3 regions of the Staphylococcus sp. Z5-21 genome follow, and region 1 is predicted to be linked to each of the others. Evidence: predicted binding sites of a transcription regulator. Region 1 holds the regulator's gene; each other region holds the start of a gene.
The links. The regulator CtsR, encoded in region 1, represses protease genes until heat stress. The targets are predictions, from matches to a motif close to ATGGTCAATAAAGGTCAAACA.
Positions count from the first base shown of each region.

Region 2: the regulator CtsR is predicted to act here: its motif matches at 4,236-4,256, upstream of clpB (ATP-dependent chaperone ClpB).
Region 3: the regulator CtsR is predicted to act here: its motif matches at 2,401-2,421, upstream of clpP (ATP-dependent Clp endopeptidase proteolytic subunit ClpP).

Region 1 covers NZ_CP096462.1:2,338,060-2,344,671, forward strand. The annotation lists gene M1D64_RS11710 (ATP-dependent Clp protease ATP-binding subunit) at 150-2,612, opposite strand; gene M1D64_RS11715 (protein arginine kinase) at 2,624-3,634, opposite strand; gene M1D64_RS11720 (UvrB/UvrC motif-containing protein) at 3,627-4,178, opposite strand; gene M1D64_RS11725 (CtsR family transcriptional regulator) at 4,195-4,656, opposite strand; gene M1D64_RS11730 (NupC/NupG family nucleoside CNT transporter) at 4,813-6,027, shown strand; gene pdxT (pyridoxal 5'-phosphate synthase glutaminase subunit PdxT) at 6,090-6,612, opposite strand, start outside.
Region 2 covers NZ_CP096462.1:1,925,565-1,932,176, reverse strand. The annotation lists gene M1D64_RS09600 (CoA-disulfide reductase) at 1-566, opposite strand, end outside; gene M1D64_RS09595 (Cof-type HAD-IIB family hydrolase) at 593-1,441, opposite strand; gene M1D64_RS09590 (metal-sulfur cluster assembly factor) at 1,554-1,862, shown strand; gene M1D64_RS09585 (acyltransferase family protein) at 2,086-3,918, shown strand; gene clpB (ATP-dependent chaperone ClpB) at 4,306-6,612, shown strand, end outside.
Region 3 covers NZ_CP096462.1:2,045,887-2,052,498, forward strand. The annotation lists gene M1D64_RS10260 (TIGR01777 family oxidoreductase) at 581-1,477, shown strand; gene M1D64_RS10265 (hypothetical protein) at 1,501-1,656, shown strand; gene clpP (ATP-dependent Clp endopeptidase proteolytic subunit ClpP) at 1,771-2,355, opposite strand; tRNA gene M1D64_RS10275 (tRNA-Arg) at 2,509-2,580, shown strand; gene M1D64_RS10280 (Ltp family lipoprotein) at 3,061-3,558, shown strand; gene M1D64_RS10285 (YitT family protein) at 3,674-4,519, opposite strand; gene whiA (DNA-binding protein WhiA) at 4,758-5,702, opposite strand; gene M1D64_RS10295 (gluconeogenesis factor YvcK family protein) at 5,741-6,612, opposite strand, start outside.

The DNA.
Region 1 (6,612 bases):
TATTATAGCTTGAATTTACAAATAATAGTATGAATGCATCATGTTGTAAGTTAGTTTCCAATGATAATTTGATAATTTAACCCTTTATACAAAAAAAGGACCTAGGACATGCGATGATGTCCTAGGTCCTAACATTAACTTTATTGATATTATGATTCAGATGTTTCTTTATCTTTAGCTGAATCTTGTCTTTCCGTAATATCATATTTGAATTCTTTACCATCGTGATCAATTTTAACTTCTTTACCTTCAATTTGGTTACCGTCTAAAATCAATTCACTCAAGTTATCTTCAACTGTTTTTTGAATAGCACGAATAAGTGGTCTTGCACCATACTCTGGATCGTAACCTTCTTCGGCAATTTTCTCTTTAGCCGCTTCTGTAACCGATATATTAATATCTTGTTCAGAAAGTCGATTAGTAAGTTTGTTAACCATCATTGTCACAATTTGTTTCAACTCATCTTTAGAAAGTTTGTGGAATACAATGATATCATCAACACGGTTTAAGAACTCTGGACGGAAAGCATTTTTCAATTCTTTCATCATTGTCTTGCGAATTGATTCATAATCTTGACCTTCTGTAGCGCCACCAAAACCAGCAAAACGTTGATCTTGTAATTCTTGCGCGCCAACATTTGATGTCATAATTATTACCGTATTACGGAAGTCAACACGACGACCTTTGGTATCTGTTAGATGACCATCGTCTAACACTTGTAGCAAGATGTTAAATACATCTGGATGTGCTTTTTCGATTTCATCAAATAAAATAACAGAATAAGGTTTACGTCTTACTTTTTCAGTTAATTGTCCACCATCGTCATGTCCTACATAGCCTGGAGGAGCACCAACTAAACGGCTGACAGCATGTTTTTCCATGAACTCACTCATGTCAACGCGGATCATAGCATCGTCTTCACCGAACATAGACTCTGCTAACGCACGTGCTAACTCAGTCTTACCTACACCCGTAGGTCCTAAGAAAATAAAGCTACCGATTGGACGTTTAGGATCTTTCAATCCAGCTCTTGCACGTCTCACTGCTTTACTAATGGATGTCACTGCGTCTTTTTGTCCAATCACTCTATTGTGTAGTGTATCCTCTAAGTTAAGCAGACGATCTGATTCTGTTTCATTAATCTTAGTCAATGGAATACCTGTCCAACCAGCGATCACTTCACCGATATCTTCTTCAGATAATGATGTGTTATCACCGTTTTGAGTATTCTTCCAATTCGTATTAGCTTCTTCATATTGTTTTTCTAATTTAGTTTGTTTATCACGAAGATTTGCGGCATTTTCGAATTCTTGAGCATGTACTGCAGCATCTTTTTCATTTTTGACTTGTTCAATTTGTTGTTCAATTTCTTTTAAGTTTGGTGGTGTTGTATGACTTTTCAGTCTTACTTTTGAACTAGCTTCATCAATTAAATCAATCGCTTTATCTGGTAAGAAACGGTCTGAAACATAGCGATGACTCAATTTAGCAGCTGATACCAATGCTTCATCAGAAATATTGATACGGTGATGTGCTTCATAGCGATCACGTAAACCTTTTAAGATTTCAATAGTGTCTTCTACTGTAGGTTCATCTACTTGAACAGGTTGGAAACGACGTTCAAGTGCTGCATCTTTTTCAATATTATTACGATATTCATCCAATGTTGTCGCACCGATACATTGTAGCTCGCCACGTGCTAAGGCTGGTTTAAGAATATTTGAAGCATCAATCGCACCTTCTGCGCCACCAGCACCAACTAGTGTGTGTAATTCATCAATGAATAATATCACATTACCTGCTTGGTGTATTTCTTCCATAACTTTTTTCAAACGTTCTTCAAATTCACCACGATATTTCGTTCCAGCCACTACTGTTCCCATATCTAATGACATTACACGTTTTCCTTTTAATGTTTCAGGTACTTCATTATTAACAATTGCTAGTGCTAAACCTTCCGCAATTGCTGTTTTACCAACACCTGGTTCACCAATTAATACAGGGTTGTTCTTAGTACGACGACTTAACACTTCAATGACTCTTGTTATTTCTTTATCTCTGCCAATCACTGGATCTAACGTACCGTCTTTAGCGATAACAGTTAAGTCACGTGCAAGACTATCCAATGTTGGTGTGTTATTTGATTTGTTTGCTTGTGCATTTTTGTTGCTCATTTCAGGGCTACCTAACGCTTTAACAACTTGTGCACGTGCTTTTGTTATATTTAAATCTAAGTTTGCAAATACGCGTGCTGCGACACCTTCATTTTCTCTGATTAGACCAAGCAAAATATGCTCTGTTCCAACAAAGTTATGATGTAATTTTCTTGCTTCATCCATTGATAATTCTATAACTTTTTTCGCACGAGGTGTGTAGTGCAATGCACCCATTTGTTCTTGACCATGGCCAATTAATTTTTCTACTTCTTCAACAACTTTTTCTTCAGTAATCTCAAAAGTTTCTAAAACTTTGGCAGCAATACCTTCAGGTTCTTTCATTAAACCTAAAAGTAGATGTTCTGTTCCTATATTTGAATGGTTTAAACGAATTGCTTCTTCTTGAGCATGTGCTAATACACGTTGTGCTCTTTCTGTAAGTCTTCCAAATAGCATAGCGCAACCTCCTAATTTATATGTTCTCTTAATATATCTGCTCTTTTTTCATTAACAGTTCTATCATCTTCATCATCTAATAAAAATGGTGATTGTATCGCAACCATCAGTTCATTAAACTTGAAGTCTTCTAATTCAATGTATTCTAAATCAATACCCAGTTTGACCTCACTTAATCTTAGTGAAGCTTCCTCCATAGATATCAGTCTACTATATTTTAATATACCTAACGAACGATACACTCTATCTAATGTTTCAGTATAGTTATGTCGGTTTAAGCGTTCACGAATCTGCATTTCTTCATTAATAATTTGTTGAACGACTTCTGATAAACTTTCAATGATGTCTTCTTCAGTTTTTCCTAATGTAAGTTGATTTGAAATTTGATAGATATAACCATAAACTTGCGAACCTTCTCCATAAATGCCCCTAATTGTAAAACCGAAACGATTGATTGTTTGTGCAATTCGATTCATTCGTTTCATAATCGTTAGGCCTGGTAAATGCAACATAACACTTGCTCGCATGCCTGTACCAATGTTTGTTGGACAAGTTGTTAAATAGCCTAAAGTTTCATCAAAACTTACATCTAATTCACTGTCTAGTTTATCGTCAATCTCTGAAGCTTTTTCATATAATGAAGATAAAGATAAATCATTTCCCATCGCTTGAATACGCAAATGGTCTTCTTCATTTACCATAATGCTTAACGATTCATCCTCGTTCAGTAGCACTGCCGATGCAGGTTGTCTGATTAATTCTGGACTAATAAGATGTTTCGCGACAAGTTTATATTTACTTTGCTGATCCATTGCGTCTAATCGTTGGACAGCTAAATCGGGAAGCGCATCTTGTACTTCATTAATAATTTTAAAACCATCTTGTTCAGACGGAAACATGAGTGGGTGCACATGGTTTTCAAGATTTCGTGCTAAACGAATCCTTGATGACATAACGATGGGACTTTCTTCTCTATCTCTCATCCATTCACTCATATATGCACTAATATCATTTTTACTCATCATGTTTCACCTCGCTGTCCTCTTTTAATGCCTTGATTTCATCACGAACAACGGCAGCTTCTTCAAAATTTTGCTCTTCTATCAATTGATTTAGATAAGAAGATTTTTCCTCAATTTGTTTTTTTAAAGCCAATTTTCTATGTGAAGATCTCGGTGTTTTTCCAATGTGCTCAATTTGACCACCTTGTACGCGTCGTACAATATCGACTATGTCATCTTTAAATGTCGCATAGCAGTCTGCACAACCAAATTTACCAACATGTGCAATATCTTTTAATGTCATATGGCAAGTTGGACAGCGTTTCTCTTCTTTAAAAGCAATTTCATCAAAATCGATACCATGTTTAGCAGCTAGATGTTGCAAGATTTGTTTGACTACAAACGCACCTTCGATATCATCTTGGGCTTGGATTTGTTGATTTTGTGTCCAAGGATTACCGCCTTGTGCACACGTGGAACATACCCATTTTTCATTTATACCATCTTGCCCTTTCACTGCCAATTTCACTTCTGCTTCATTCAAATGACAATTTTCGCATAGCACGACGCAACACCTCGCTTTAATAATAATTTATAACATGTAACAATCTTTTAATTATATTTGCTCGGATAATATCTCTAGATAGTATATCCATCTTCAATGTTTCTCTATCTATTACAGCGTATATCATTTTTGCTTCTCGCTCATTAATATATGATTTATCTAACAAACCATCCACAATGTAATATGCCTGTTGCTGTGAAATAGATGGCCCTACTAATTGAAGTAAGTGATTAATGTAACCTGTTTCGTCTCTATTTTCAATTTTAGTGATTCGAATGTAACCACCGCCACCTCTTTTACTTTCAATTTCATAGCCATGTTCATTTGTGAAACGTGTTTTGATTACATAATTAAGCTGAGAAGGCACACAGTCAAAGCGCTGCGCAATATTGGTTCGTTGAATTTCAACAACGTCTTCATTGGTGTCTTCAAATAATTTTTTAATGTATTGTTCTATGATGTCGGACATGTTGTGCATGATTATCACCTCTTTTGACCTTCTTTGACTATATTATATGACCAACTTTGACCTTTTTCAACCAATATGTTTTAAAATTTTTAAATTAAACATGTAAGTGCTATCAATTTTATTGTATTATAGAAGTTAAGAAAATTTAAAAGGGATGAATAACTTATGCATATAATTATCGGTTTAATTGGGATAGTAGTGTTTCTTGCATTAGCGTTTCTATTTAGCTCAGATAGAAAAAACATCCGATGGCAATATATCGGACTATTGTTAGTCATACAACTTGTATTCGCATTTATTTTACTTAAAACGAAATTCGGTATCACAGTCATTGGCGGCATATCAGATGGCTTTAACTATTTATTAGCAAAAGCAGCAGAAGGTGTAAACTTTGTCTTTGGTGGTTTTGAATTTGTAGATCCAAAGAACCCTCCATTCTTCTTTAATGTATTATTACCAATCGTATTTATTTCTGCATTAATTGGTATTTTACAATATACGAAAATCCTACCATGGATTATTAATGTACTTGGTTTAGCTATTTCTAAAATAAATGGTATGGGTCGTTTAGAATCTTACAATGCTGTTGCGGCAGCCATTTTAGGACAATCTGAAGTGTTTATTTCATTAAAGAAAGAATTAGCTCATATACCTAAACAACGCCTTTATACTTTGACGGCTTCAGCGATGTCTACAGTATCAGCTTCCATTATTGGTGCCTATTTCACCTTAATCGAGCCACGTTACGTTGTTACGGCAGTCGTATTGAACTTATTTGGCGGTTTCATTATCGCTTCTATCATTAATCCTTATAAAGTAGATGCCAAAGAGGATAAACTAATCGTTCAAGAAAGTGAAGCAGTGAAGCAATCTTTCTTCGAAATGTTAGGCGAGTATATTTTAGACGGTTTTAAAGTAGCAGTTATTGTAGGAGCAATGTTAATTGGTTACATAGCAATTATCGCGTTACTTAACGGTCTTGTCAGTGCAATATTCACTGGTATTTCTGGAGGTAGCATTACTTGGGACTTCCAAACACTTATCGGTTTCGTATTTGCACCATTTGCCTTCTTAGTTGGTGTTCCTTGGAACGATGCTGTACAAGCTGGTTCTATTATGGCGACAAAATTATTATCTAACGAGTTCGTTGCCATGCAAAGCTTAAGCCAAGTGAAAGATATGAGTGAACATGCGAAAGGTGTTATTTCAGTCTTCGTCGTTTCATTTGCGAACTTCAGTTCAATCGGTATCATCTCAGGCGCTATCAAATCATTGAACAATGAAAAAGGTGACATGGTTGCACGTTTCGGATTAAAACTATTATTCGGTGCAACTTTAGTTTCATTTATTTCAGCAGCTATTGCAGGATTCTTTATCTAATTTAAACATAAAAGCAGTCATGTATATTTAAAATACATGACTGCTTTTTACTATATTTATTTTTAAACTTTTTCAGTAAGTGTCGGTTTGACAATTGCTTCAATAAAATACTGTGTCACTCTATAATCATCTGTCAATTCAGGATGGAATGATACACCTAAATAACGTCCTTCTTGAACGGCAACAATTTTATCACCAACTGTACTAAGTACATCAACATCACCATGTGTCGCTTCAATATGAGGTGCTCTGATAAATACGCCTTCGATATCTTCCGCAATGCCTTTTACATCTAATTCACTTTCAAAACTATCTACTTGTCGTCCAAATGAATTTCTTTGAACTGTGATATCGAGTTTATCTAAGTAGCCATCTTCCCCAGAAATCTGTTTAGCCATTACAATAAGACCTGCACATGTGCCAAACATTGGTAATGTTGATTGCTGTAAGGCTTCTTTGAAACCATATAAATTCATTAATCTACGCAATGTTGTGGATTCTCCACCAGGTAAGATCAGACCATCAATCTCTTCTAATTGCTCAATTCGCTTAATTGCAACGCCTTCGTGACCGCTTAATTCTATG
Region 2 (6,612 bases), 410 kb from region 1:
TGATCCATTAGTTTATTAATATGTGTTGAACGATGGATGAGTGTAGGGGAGATACCTCTTTCATATAGATTATCTAAAATTTCAAGACCAATATATCCAGTACCTACGACAAGTGCGTTTTTAACTTGATTTTCTTTGATGAATGTTTCAATTGCATCTGTATCTTCCATGTTTCTTAATGTAAACGCAATAGGACTATCTAAATTTAATGAATTGGCACTACAGCCAGGACTTAATATTAAAGTATCATAATGTGTCTCAAAATACGTATCCTGTATACGATCATAGACAGTAATTGTATTCTCTGTGTCATTGATTGATGTTACTTTGTGACAAGGTTTGACAACAATATTTTTAGCTTCATAAAATGATTCAGGTGTTGCTTCAAGCACCTTATTGCGCGAATCTACCACGTTACCTAAATAATAAGGCAGGGCACAATTAGCAAAACTCATATCTCTATCTTTTTCAAAGACAACAATTTCGCTTTCTTGATCAAGTCTTCTAATTTGACTGGCTACCGTTGCACCACCTGCAACTGCACCTACTACTACAATTTTATTCATAATGAAAAGCCTCCTTAAGTATCTATCTATGATTCTATACTAGATTTTACTGTTTCTTCATAAGGCATATTTAATTGGAAATAGTCGTTTAAATAACGTCCAATGCCATCCTCATTATTAGAATATGTAGTTTGATTTGCAACGTGTTTAAGTTCATCTAAACCATTGTCCATCGCGATACCGTGTTTCGCATATTTAATCATTTCCAAATCGTTATCTTCGTCTCCAAAAGCAATGATATGATTTCTATCAATATTTAAATACGATTTCACATAATCAATCCCACGTGCTTTGCTAATACCTTGCTTAACAATTTCTATTACTGGGAATGGTGAACCCCATCGACGATGTTCAATATTTTCAGCGTAAAAACGTGTGAGCATTTGTTTGACTCTAGGAATCATAAATTCTTCTGCTTCAACTAAAATCGATGTTGGAGACTCAGTTAATGAGTTAAGTAAATCGCCTGTTTCAACTTTTGGATTTCCCATAGAGAACCCATCGAATAATTTTTGATCGTAATTATTAATAAAAACATAATCTTTAACTTCAGCAATCATGTTTGTTACGCCATAATCATTCAGTGATTCAATGATGTTTTTAGATAAATCTAAGTCCAATACTTCATGCATTGGCTCAAATTGATCGTCTTTTGGATGATGAACAAAGGCACCATTGAAATTAACAACGGGTGTATCCATATTTAATTCATGGTAATATATTTGACTGGCTCTATAAGGTCTACCAGTAGCAATCATTAATTTATGACCTTGTTGTTGTAGTGTTGTTAAAACGTTTTTTGTATATGGTGAGATTACTTTTTCATCTGTTAATAACGTGCCGTCTAGATCTAGACAAATTAAATAAGATTCCATTTAATTCTCCTTAATGTTTTTTATTGATGTATGAATATCATAGCATTTTATTGGCGTTTTGTAAGATATTTGATATATTGTTAGTATCATTAAATTCGAAGAGGTGATATGAATGGATGAAGGATTAAAAGATAGCATATTAAATGCGTTAGAAATGGTTATTGACCCTGAGTTAGGTATTGATATTGTCAACTTAGGTTTAGTATATAATGTTGATGTTAATGACGAAGGTTTATGTACAGTTGAAATGACATTAACATCTATGGGATGCCCAATGGGACCACAAATTGTTAACCAAGTTAAAATGGTTTTAGCTGAGATTCCAGAAATAGCAGATACAGAAGTGAATATTGTTTGGAGTCCACCATGGGGTAAAGACATGATGTCTCGTTATGCTAAAATTGCATTAGGCATCGGCTAACGCTACTAATAGTAATTGAAAATACTAGCTTAAAGATCGATAATGGTCTATAGGCTAGTATTTTTTTGAAAATTTAAAGCATGCTGACAATCTTAAAATAAAAATTTTCTATAGTGCAAATCATTAAAATAATTGCAGTTATGTTACGAAAGTATTACAATGGCTTGGTGTAAAACATTAAAAAGCAAAAGTAATATATTCGGAGATGAAAGTATGGTAGTAAATGAACAGAAATTCTAATAATCGTAATCAAACCAACCGTCACACGCGTTATATGCCTGGTTTAGATGGACTTAGAGCAATTGCAGTTATAGGTATTATTATTTATCATTTAAATAAGCAATGGTTATCTGGTGGGTTTCTTGGTGTAGATACATTTTTTGTAATTTCGGGCTACTTAATTACAAGTTTACTTTTGTTTGAGTATGAAAGTACCGGCATTATCAATTTGAAACAGTTTTGGTTACGGCGAATTAAACGTTTGATACCCGCCGTATTGGTATTAGTTGTTACAGTAACTTTAGCGACACTCATTTTTAAGCCTGAACAAATTATAAGTATAAAGCATGATGCATTTGCAGCCATTTTTTATGTATCAAATTGGTGGTATATTGCAACTGATGTAAATTATTTTGAACAGTTTGCCTTTATGCCATTAAAACATTTGTGGTCATTAGCAATTGAAGAGCAATTCTACATAGTTTTTCCAATCGTTTTGATAGCATTATTATTAAAAATTAAGAAATACCGAAATGTAACACTTATTTTTTGGATTATTTCACTGATTTCATTACTTTTAATGGTTTGGATTCCTCAACCACATATGCAACATTCTCGTGTTTATTTTGGAACAGATACAAGGTTACAAACGATGTTGCTCGGCGTTATATTAGCCTTTATTTGGCCGCCATTTAAATTAAAGCAGAACCCTAATCCTAGTCTCAGGTTCATTATTGATAGTATAGGTGCAATAGGGATTTTAATACTCTTATTACTTTTCATTAAAGTCGATGATAATAGTGATTGGATCTATAATGGTGGTTTTTACCTTATTTCCGGTATCACTTTATTTGTTATCATTAGTGTAGTGCATCCATCGGGGTATTTCGCTAAATTAATAGGAAATCCTTTCTTTGTTTATATTGGTAAACGCTCTTATAGTTTATATTTATGGCATTTCCCAGTCATAAGCTTTTTACATTCCTATTATGTTGAAGGCCAAGTCCCATTATATGTATATGCTCTAGACATCTTATTGACTATTTTCTTTGCTGAAATATCATATAGATTCATTGAAACACCGTTTAGAAAACAAGGATTCAAGGCCTTAAGTATTAATAAATATAAAAAGTCCACATTAATCAGAACTATACTACTAGGCGTGATACTGCTACCAACCATTTTTATTTTTGCGGGGACATTTGATCGTTTAGGAAAAGACCAAATTAATAATAAATCAACGTCATATAATACAGCAGAAATTGATAAGTATATGGTTAGACCCATACCGGTCGACGATGTTAACTTTTTAGGAGATTCAAATTTTAAAAAAGATAAAGATAATGAGGTATATACTGATTTGAGTCCACTGCTTATTGGTGATTCGGTTATGGTTGATATTGGAGAAACTTTTAAAACACACGTTCCCAATGCAACCATTGATGGTAAAGTCGGACGTAATTTATATGAAGCTATACCATTAACAGATGAAAAATATAAATCTTACAATTATAAGTCTAAGCAAGTGATTTTAGAATTAGGAACGAATGGAGATTTTTCTGAAGCACAGCTGGACGAACTGATAGGCAAATATGGTAAAGCCAATGTGTATTTGATTAACACGCGTGTACCAAGAAGCTATGAAGGTCATGTCAACCAAGTTATGTCAGACGCAGCTAAAAAGCATCATAATGTAACATTGATTGATTGGTATCAACGTTCGAAAGGCCATAGCGAGTACTTTGCACCAGATGGTATTCATTTAGAGCCTTCAGGTGTAAAAGCATTAACAGATGAAATTTTAAAACATATTGCAACGAAATCAACCGCTAAGTAGCAAAATTAAATATGAAATTGAGTCAATTTAATAAATTTAATTAGAGTGTGATTTGCATGAAATAGACTGCTAAAACACAATAAAAGGCATAACCGCTTAATGAACAAGAGGTTATGCCTTTTAATTTATTGAGTGTCATGAATATTCATATCTAAGGGGTGTTTATATATCATGTTTAAAATGAACAAAGTCATTGTTTAGAATATAAAAATTATGGGCAAAACATAGGTATATAAAGCATTACACGCAGCTAAAATAATTTAAAATTTATAGTTATATTGGTTGATAAAAGTGAACAATAGGATTATAATAAAATTAAGGTCAAAGAAAGTCAAAGTCAAACTTACTTTGTTCTTGATCAAAGACTAAATGGTGAGGTGAATCATTTTGGATATTAATCAAATGACCTATGCAGTTCAAGGTGCTTTGCAAAAAGCAATAGAGCTAGCAAAAGATAACGAAAATCAAAATATCGAAATAGAAGCAATATTAAAAGCAGCACTTGAAGAAAGTGAAAGTTTATTTAAAAGTGTATTGGAAAGAGCAAACATAGAGACCGAACTTTTAAATAAGGCTTACGATGAAAAATTGAAAAATTATCCTTCAGTACAAGGGGATAACGTGCAATATGGTCAATATATTAGCCAGAAAGCAAATGAATTAATAAATAAAGCTGAAACGTATATGAATACTTATGAAGATGAGTATATTTCTATGGAACATATCATTTTAGCTGCAATGGACATAGATGATACAACAATTAAATTTGTCGATAATAAAAAAGAAGTTATTGTAGAAATCATTAAAAAAATTAGAGGAGGAAATCATGTGACGTCACAAAACCCAGAAGCAAATTATGAAGCTTTAGAAAAATATGGTAGAGATTTAGTTGAAGAAGTCCGTCAAGGTAATATGGATCCTGTCATTGGACGTGATGAAGAAATAAGAAATACTGTGAGAATCTTAAGTAGAAAGACTAAGAATAATCCAGTATTAATCGGTGAACCAGGTGTAGGTAAAACAGCAATTGTTGAAGGCCTTGCACAACGTATTGTGCGTAAAGACGTGCCTGAATCACTTTTAGATAAAACAATATTTGAATTAGATTTAAGTGCGCTTGTTGCAGGTGCAAAATATCGTGGTGAATTCGAAGAACGTTTAAAAGCAGTACTTAAAGAAGTGAAAGACTCAGACGGTAGAATTATATTATTTATAGATGAAATTCACATGCTTGTTGGTGCAGGTAAAACAGAAGGCGCGATGGATGCAGGTAATATGCTAAAACCAATGCTTGCACGTGGCGAATTACACTGTATCGGTGCAACAACACTCAATGAATATAGAGAATATATTGAAAAAGACTCTGCATTAGAGCGTCGTTTCCAAAAAGTAAATGTGTCTGAGCCAGATGTAGAAGATACAATTTCCATTTTACGTGGACTGAAAGAACGTTATGAAGTTTATCATGGTGTACGTATTCAAGATAAAGCATTAGTAGCTGCGGCAGAACTATCAGATCGTTATATTACTGATCGCTTCTTACCGGATAAAGCGATTGATCTTGTGGACCAAGCGTGTGCAACGATTCGTACTGAAATGGGTTCAAATCCAACAGAGTTAGACCAAGTTAATCGTCGCGTCATGCAATTAGAAATTGAAGAAAGCGCATTGAAAAACGAATCAGATAACGCGAGTAAACAACGCTTACAAGAATTACAACAAGAATTGTCTAATGAAAAAGAAAAACAAAACGCAATTCAATCACGCGTAGAAGAAGAAAAAGGCAAAATTGCAAAACTACAAGAAAAACGTACTGAATTAGACGAAAGTAGAAAAGCCTTAGAAGATGCAGAAAACAATTATAATTTGGAAAAAGCGGCAGAATTACAACATGGTAAAATTCCTGAATTAGAAAAAGAATTACGCGAGTTAGAAGCTGCATTCCAAAATGAGCAAAATAGTGACAATGAGCGCATTATACGTGAGATTGTATCAGATGAAGAAATTGGTGATATTGTTAGTTCATGGACAGGTATCCCTGTTTCTAAACTTGTAGAAACAGAAAGAGAGAAGTTATTAAATCTTTCAGACATTTTACACGAACGTGTCGTTGGTCAAGATAAAGCTGTAGATTTAGTTTCTGATGCTGTTGTCAGAGCGCGCGCTGGCATTAAAGATCCAAATAGACCAATAGGTAGTTTCTTGTTCTTAGGACCTACAGGTGTTGGTAAAACAGAATTAGCCAAATCCTTAGCGTCAACTTTATTTGATTCAGAAAAACATATGATACGAATTGATATGAGTGAGTACATGGAAAAACATTCAGTTTCCCGTTTAATTGGTGCACCTCCAGGCTATGTAGGTCACGATGAAGGTGGACAATTAACTGAAGCGGTTCGTCGTAATCCATATTCTGTTATATTATTAGATGAAATTGAAAAAGCACATTCAGACGTATTTAATGTATTGTTACAAATACTTGAAGAAGGTAGACTTACTGATTCTAAAGGTCGTGAAGTTGATTTTAAAAATACAATTATCATTATGACTAGTAACATTGGCTCACAAATCCTATTAGAAAACGTAAAAGATGCTGGTGTGATTACTGATGATACAGAAAAAGCTGTTATGAATAGCTTAAACCAATACTTTAAACCAGAAATTATTAACCGTATGGATGATATTGTATTATTT
Region 3 (6,612 bases), 290 kb from region 1:
ACAGGATGTGTTCTAAAATTGAAAAAGCATGATCCATTTGATGAATTAGTGGAGCAAAAATCATCTCAAAAAAGAGGTCTGCGTCAAATTATGATCGATAACGATCATTACGAATCAAAAGACCGAGATAAAAAGCGGTTCCCCTTCTTTATGATGATTATTATTTTGTTATTCATAGCCACTGGAATAATTTCTATACTTACTTTATAGGGCATAACGACCTTCATATCCTTATAAAATGTTTTGACTTAAATGTAAAAAGATAGTTACACAAAGCAAATTGCGTTAACATATAAATATAGGCCTATACGCAATGCGTACAGGCCACTACTAAAGGGAGTCAAAATTTTACCTTCGTTAGTATATTATGGGGTATACTCGAAATAATTAAGAGATGATTAATTAATATCGAAGGTATCTCAATTATAAAATGAATGCTCTTTATTTTAAATAGTTCTTAATACGAGTAAATGACATATTATTGAACAAACAATGAAAAAATTATGACCTTCAAATGTGATTCGATTGATTCTCTCTAATCATTCCAACATTAGGCATTACTAAATTATGAGGTGATAAAATGAAACATTATTTAATTACAGGTGGTACAGGTATGATAGGATCGCAATTAGTTAAAGCTATCATACAAAGTGATGCGCATATAACGATTTTAACTAGACAGGATATGACTTCATCACACCCTAAGATTTCCTACGTCAATTGGTCTCAATCAAATTGGGAAAATGAAATACCTGATATCGATATCGTCATTAACCTTGCAGGTGCTAGTTTAAATAAACGATGGACTAAATCCTATAAACAAACCATTATGCTAAGTCGTATACAAGCTACACAAGCTTTATTCGAATTATTTCAAAATCGTAAACATAAACCAGAAGTATTATTCAATGCGAGTGCTGTTGGTTACTATAAACCAGACTTATATCGTACGTATACTGAATTATATAAAACACTTCCTTTTGATTTTTTATCGGAAGTCGTATATCAATGGGAAAGAATGGCTCGCCAATTTGAAACGCTTGGTACGCGTGTCGTTATTGGTCGGTTTGGAATGGTCTTGTCTAATGATGGCGGCGCACTACCAATGATGAAATTGCCTTATGACTTTTATCTTGGTGGAAAATTAGGTTCAGGAAGACAATGGTATTCTTGGATTCATATAGATGATTTAGTGAGAGCCTTGCTCCATACTATCAATACGGAAAGTGCACGAGGTGTATTTAACTTTACTGCACCGATTGTAGAACATCAAAACATGTTTGGGTATACACTTGCACGCGTTTCTCATCGCCCTCATCATACATGGGTCCCATCGTTAGCCATTAGATTAGCTTTAGGTCAAATGTCGACTGTTGTGCTCGATACACAAAAAGTAATACCTAATAAATTACAAGCAACTCATTTCAAATTTAAATACCCTGATTTAAAAATCGCACTCGAAGATTTAGTACATTAAGTGAATAGGAAGCGAAATGAATCATGAAGACAGATCGATTAACACATGCCTTATTATTTATCGCTGGATTGTTATTATTAATTAATGGTATCTGTGCTTTTGAACAAAATTTAACTATGCTATTTATATCATCAATATTGGTAATTAAGTGGTATCTGTGTAACATTTGTAGCCATTAAATTAATTTGGCACAACTATCGTAGACTTAAAGTTAATAACAATTCATAATGTGAGATAAATAGAAAAGCCAAGCTACTAATTATGTAGCTTGGCTTTTTTAATGAAATTAAATCTTATGATTCTGGTACCATAACTTGGTCAACAAGACCATAGTCTTTAGCTTCTTCAGCTGATAAGAAATTATCACGATCTGTATCTTGCTCAATTTTTTCAATTGATTGACCAGTACGTTCAGCTAAAATTTGGTTTAATTTAGCACGTGTTTTAAGAATATGATTAGCAGCAATTTCAATTTCAGTCGCTTGTCCTTGCGCGCCACCTAATGGTTGGTGGATCATTACTTCAGCGTTTGGTAATGCAAAACGTTTACCTTTTGCACCTGCTGCAAGTAAGAATGACCCCATTGATGCAGCCATACCGATACAAATTGTTTGTACATCTGGTTTGATGTGTTGGATTGTATCGTAAATAGCGAAACCAGCAGTTACACTACCACCTGGTGAATTGATATAAAGATAGATATCTTTTTCTGCATCTTGTGCTTGTAAGAATAATAATTGAGAAACAATAGAGTTTGCTACATTATCATCGATTTGAGAACCTAACATTATAATACGGTCTTTTAATAAACGTGAGTAAATGTCATATGCACGTTCCCCACGGTTTGTTGTTTCAATTACTGTAGGTATTAAATTCATTAATATTGCCTCCTTATTTCTAACTGATAAACTTATTTTAACCTAAAAGTCAAACATGGTCAAAAAATAACGCTCAAAAATTTTATGAAAGTTGAATTATTCTTATTGACCGTTTTCGTTAAGATTTGTACACTTATATTAATGCGTCTTTACCCCCTCGTAGTGTAATGGATAACACGTAAGATTCCGGTTCTTAAGATAGGGGTTCGATTCCCTTCGAGGGGACTAATAAGTAATAAAAGTATACTTTTCAAATTAAAAAGGGAAGATAACCAATATAAAGCGCACACGAGTTCAATCTCATGTATTTTATATTCCTACTTAAGTCATCCCCTACTTGTACAATCAATCAGACCGAGACATCAAAAAATGATTCTCGATCTGATTTTTTCATTTTTTAAAATTCTATTAATAAAAAATGGATTACACTGAGAAATGTAATTTTCCACACTGATTATGATATTAAGTACCAAATTATCTTAATTATTAAAAATACATCCTTATCTAAATGAGATACTTAAAAATCAATTCTTAATATATACACAAAATTCACGCTTTTTATATTGAACAATATATAAACGTAAAGATAATTAGTAATAAAAAAATTCATTTTAAATTTACAATCATTTGATACACTTGTAAAGATTAGATTATTTTACAAAGGGGAAATGAGACATTGGCAGACAAGCAAATTAGTGATGCGCAGTGGATAGAATACCAAGCGCATCAAAATCAACAAAAATCGAAAAAATTAGTAAAGGTTGGTTTTGGGGTTGTGGATCTGGTTGCGGTTGTTTAATTTTGTTAGTAATTATCATTATAGGCATCTCAGCATGTACTGCAAACCTAGGCAACGTAGACACTAATGATAATTCATCAAACAATTCAAACAACAGTAGTGCTTCTAGAGAAGAAAAATCTGCATTAAATAAAGCGAAAACCTATTCGAACGTTATGCACATGTCAAAAGATGGCATCTATAATCAATTAACGTCTGAAGCTGATGGTTTTAAAGAATCAGATGCACAATACGCAGTAGATAATTTAAAAGCGAATTATAAAAAGAATGCTCTCGAAAAAACTAAAGATTATGCTGATACACAGGATATGTCAAACAATGCAATATACAATAAATTAACATCAGATATTGAACGATTCACGGACGAACAAGCGCAATACGCTATTGATCAATTAGATAAATAGTGAACTTCTAAAGCCCTAATTCAACTTTAATTATTGTTGATGGGACTTAATTAAACTTAACATTAAAGAAACGATATTTCGGTATTGAAACCGAAATATCGTTTTTTTTTGCCTCTTAATTCATATTTATAAAGGTACTGCCTAAAACATCACGTACATCGTGAATCACTAGGAATGCATTTTCATCCACTTCATTTACCAGTTTCTTGACTCTTGTAACTTGTGATTGCGGTACAACGACGTACAACATATGTGTTTCTGACTTTCCATAACCACCTTTACCAGTTAATATGGTTGACCCTCTACCGGTAAACGCATTGATTTTATCACTAATTAAATCACTTTTGCTAGAAATCACTGTAACTGCTTTTTTCGGATTGAAACCTTCGATAATGAAGGACGTGGCACGTTCCGTAACAAATAACATAATAATCGTAAACAGCACATTTTCTAATGGTAGTACCATTAAGAATGAAAGAACAACGAGCGCATCTAGTATAAAAATTCCTTGTGACGTTTTGATCTCGGAATATTTATTTACAATTTTCGCAATGACTGATGTACCACCCAGTGTACTACCAGTAGAAATTACTAGCCCTGCACCGATACCAATCACAGCGCCCCCAAATAAAGAATTAATAACAAAATTATCTACACCTAGATTAATATTTTCAGTTAAATGTAAAAATAGAGACAACGCAGTGTTGGAAATAACGGTGTAGACCGCTACCGTTTTACTTAAAAATTTCCACCCTACAAATACGACAACGGTATTGATAATAAATGAGGTCCACGCTGGCGATAAACCGAATGCATACATAAGAGATAATGATATCCCTACTGTGCCGCCATCACCTAGGTTTGATCCAAGTAAAAAACAGTTTACGCCAATCGCATTTATGAATGTACCAATTAAACAGAATATAATGTTTTTATAATGCTTGTTTATCAAATTTTTCATAAATACCCTCCCTTTTCACTATTTTATTATTATGGTTTATAAATAATATGTTCAATATTCATCAAGTAATGCCTAAATATTAAAAAAGACACCTCCATGAGGCGTCATTAATTGAAATTCATACTTTTCATTATATTAGCATATTTATTTTATGTGTGACTAGAAGAAATTCAATTTACACTTAATTCTTTTTCAAATTAAGAGATAACCATGCAAAACTGATGATACACCTTATGTGCTATAGTTCGATAGGCTCACCGCTTCTTAATTTATCAGCCATCTCATTTAACTTTCTTAATCTATGATTCACACCAGATTTAGATATTTTTCCCGTGGACATCATTTCACCTAATTCTTTTAATGAAACTTCTTGATGCTCAATTCTTAATTTTGCGATCTCACGCAATCTATCTGGAAGGTTGTCTAAACCAATTTCTTTATCAATTAAATGTATACTTTCTACATGTTTCATGGCTGCGCTTACAGTTTTATTTAAATTGGCTGTCTCACAATTAACCAATCGATTCACAGAATTTCTCATATCTCGAACAATACGAACATCTTCAAATTTCAAAAGTGCTTGATAACCACCTATCAAACTTAAAAAATCGGATATTTTTTCTGCTTCTTTTAAGTAAGCAATGCTGCCTTTCTTACGTTCTAGATGTTTTGCATTTAATTCATATGCATTCATTAATTGTGTGATACCTTCAGAATGGTCTTCATATAACGAAAAAACCTCTAAATGATAAGATGACGTTTCTGGATTATTGACAGAACCACCAGCTAGAAAGGCACCTCTCAAATAACTGCGACGCATTTCATCATCATGAATCATAGTTTCATCGATTTCATGGGTAAAGACACCATTTTTTAAAATACCTAAATCATCTAATATTTCTCTGGCTCTTGCCTTAATACGACAAATATAGATATTATTCTTTTTCAATTTCATTTTCTTGCGTACGAGTAGTTCCACTTCCACATTAAACACTTTTTTTATTAACGAATAAATCCGTCTTGCTGTTGTTGCATTTTCGGTTTGAACGTTAATAACAAACTGTTGATTGGATAGACTGAGTGCACCATTCATTCGAATAAGCGCACTGAGCTCTGCTTTTGCATTTTTTTCATCTACTTCAATTCTAGTAAGTTCATTTTTCATATCTGATGCAAAGCTCATGATTCAATCAGTCCCTTCTTATAAGTTTATTGTCTGGCTTATTCGTTATGATCTTTATCTCGATTAAACTCAATTGTCGCCGTTTCTCTCATAGCGATTTCATAGATCATTTTTGAAAGTACTTCAGTGTTATGGCGCACGTAATCTTCTGAAGACACTTCTACTAAATCAGGATGTGTAAAGACTTTAATATTCTGTGCTTCCATATCTGTCGTGTTGCATTTTACAGGTTCTGCATTTTCTTCTCTATAGCGTTCTAATACATTACCGTGAAAATTTTGCGTGCTACAAATAACATAGTTAATACATTTCGCACCCATGTGATCATGGATAGCATTGACATGATCGACAGCAGAATAATTATTCGTTTCACCTGGCTGTGTCATTACATTTGAAACATACAATTTAGGGGCATCTACTTTAAGTAATGCATCTGCGATACCTTTTACGCATAAATTTGAAATGACACTTGTATATAAAGAACCTGGCCCCATAACAATTAAATCTGCCTCTTCAATCGCTTCAACTGCTTCTTCCATCGGTTTTACATCTTCAGGTTCTAAAAATACACGTTCGATTTTTTTATTTTTTTTAGGAATCTTAGACTCGCCATATACGATTTCTCCGTCTTCCATGACTGCACTTAAACGCACACTTGTATTAGTGGACGGAATAACACGACCTCTAATATTTAAAATCTTACTTAATTCTTTAACTGCATGTCCAAAATCATCCGTAATATTCGTTAACGCGGCAATCAGTAAATTGCCAAGCGAATGACCTTCAACTTGGTTTTCTTTAAAACGATATTGGAAAAGTTGTTCTAAAGTTGACTCAGTTTCACTTAATGCAGAAATTACATTTCTTATATCTCCAGGTGCAGGTATATCCATTTCATTTCTTATTTTTC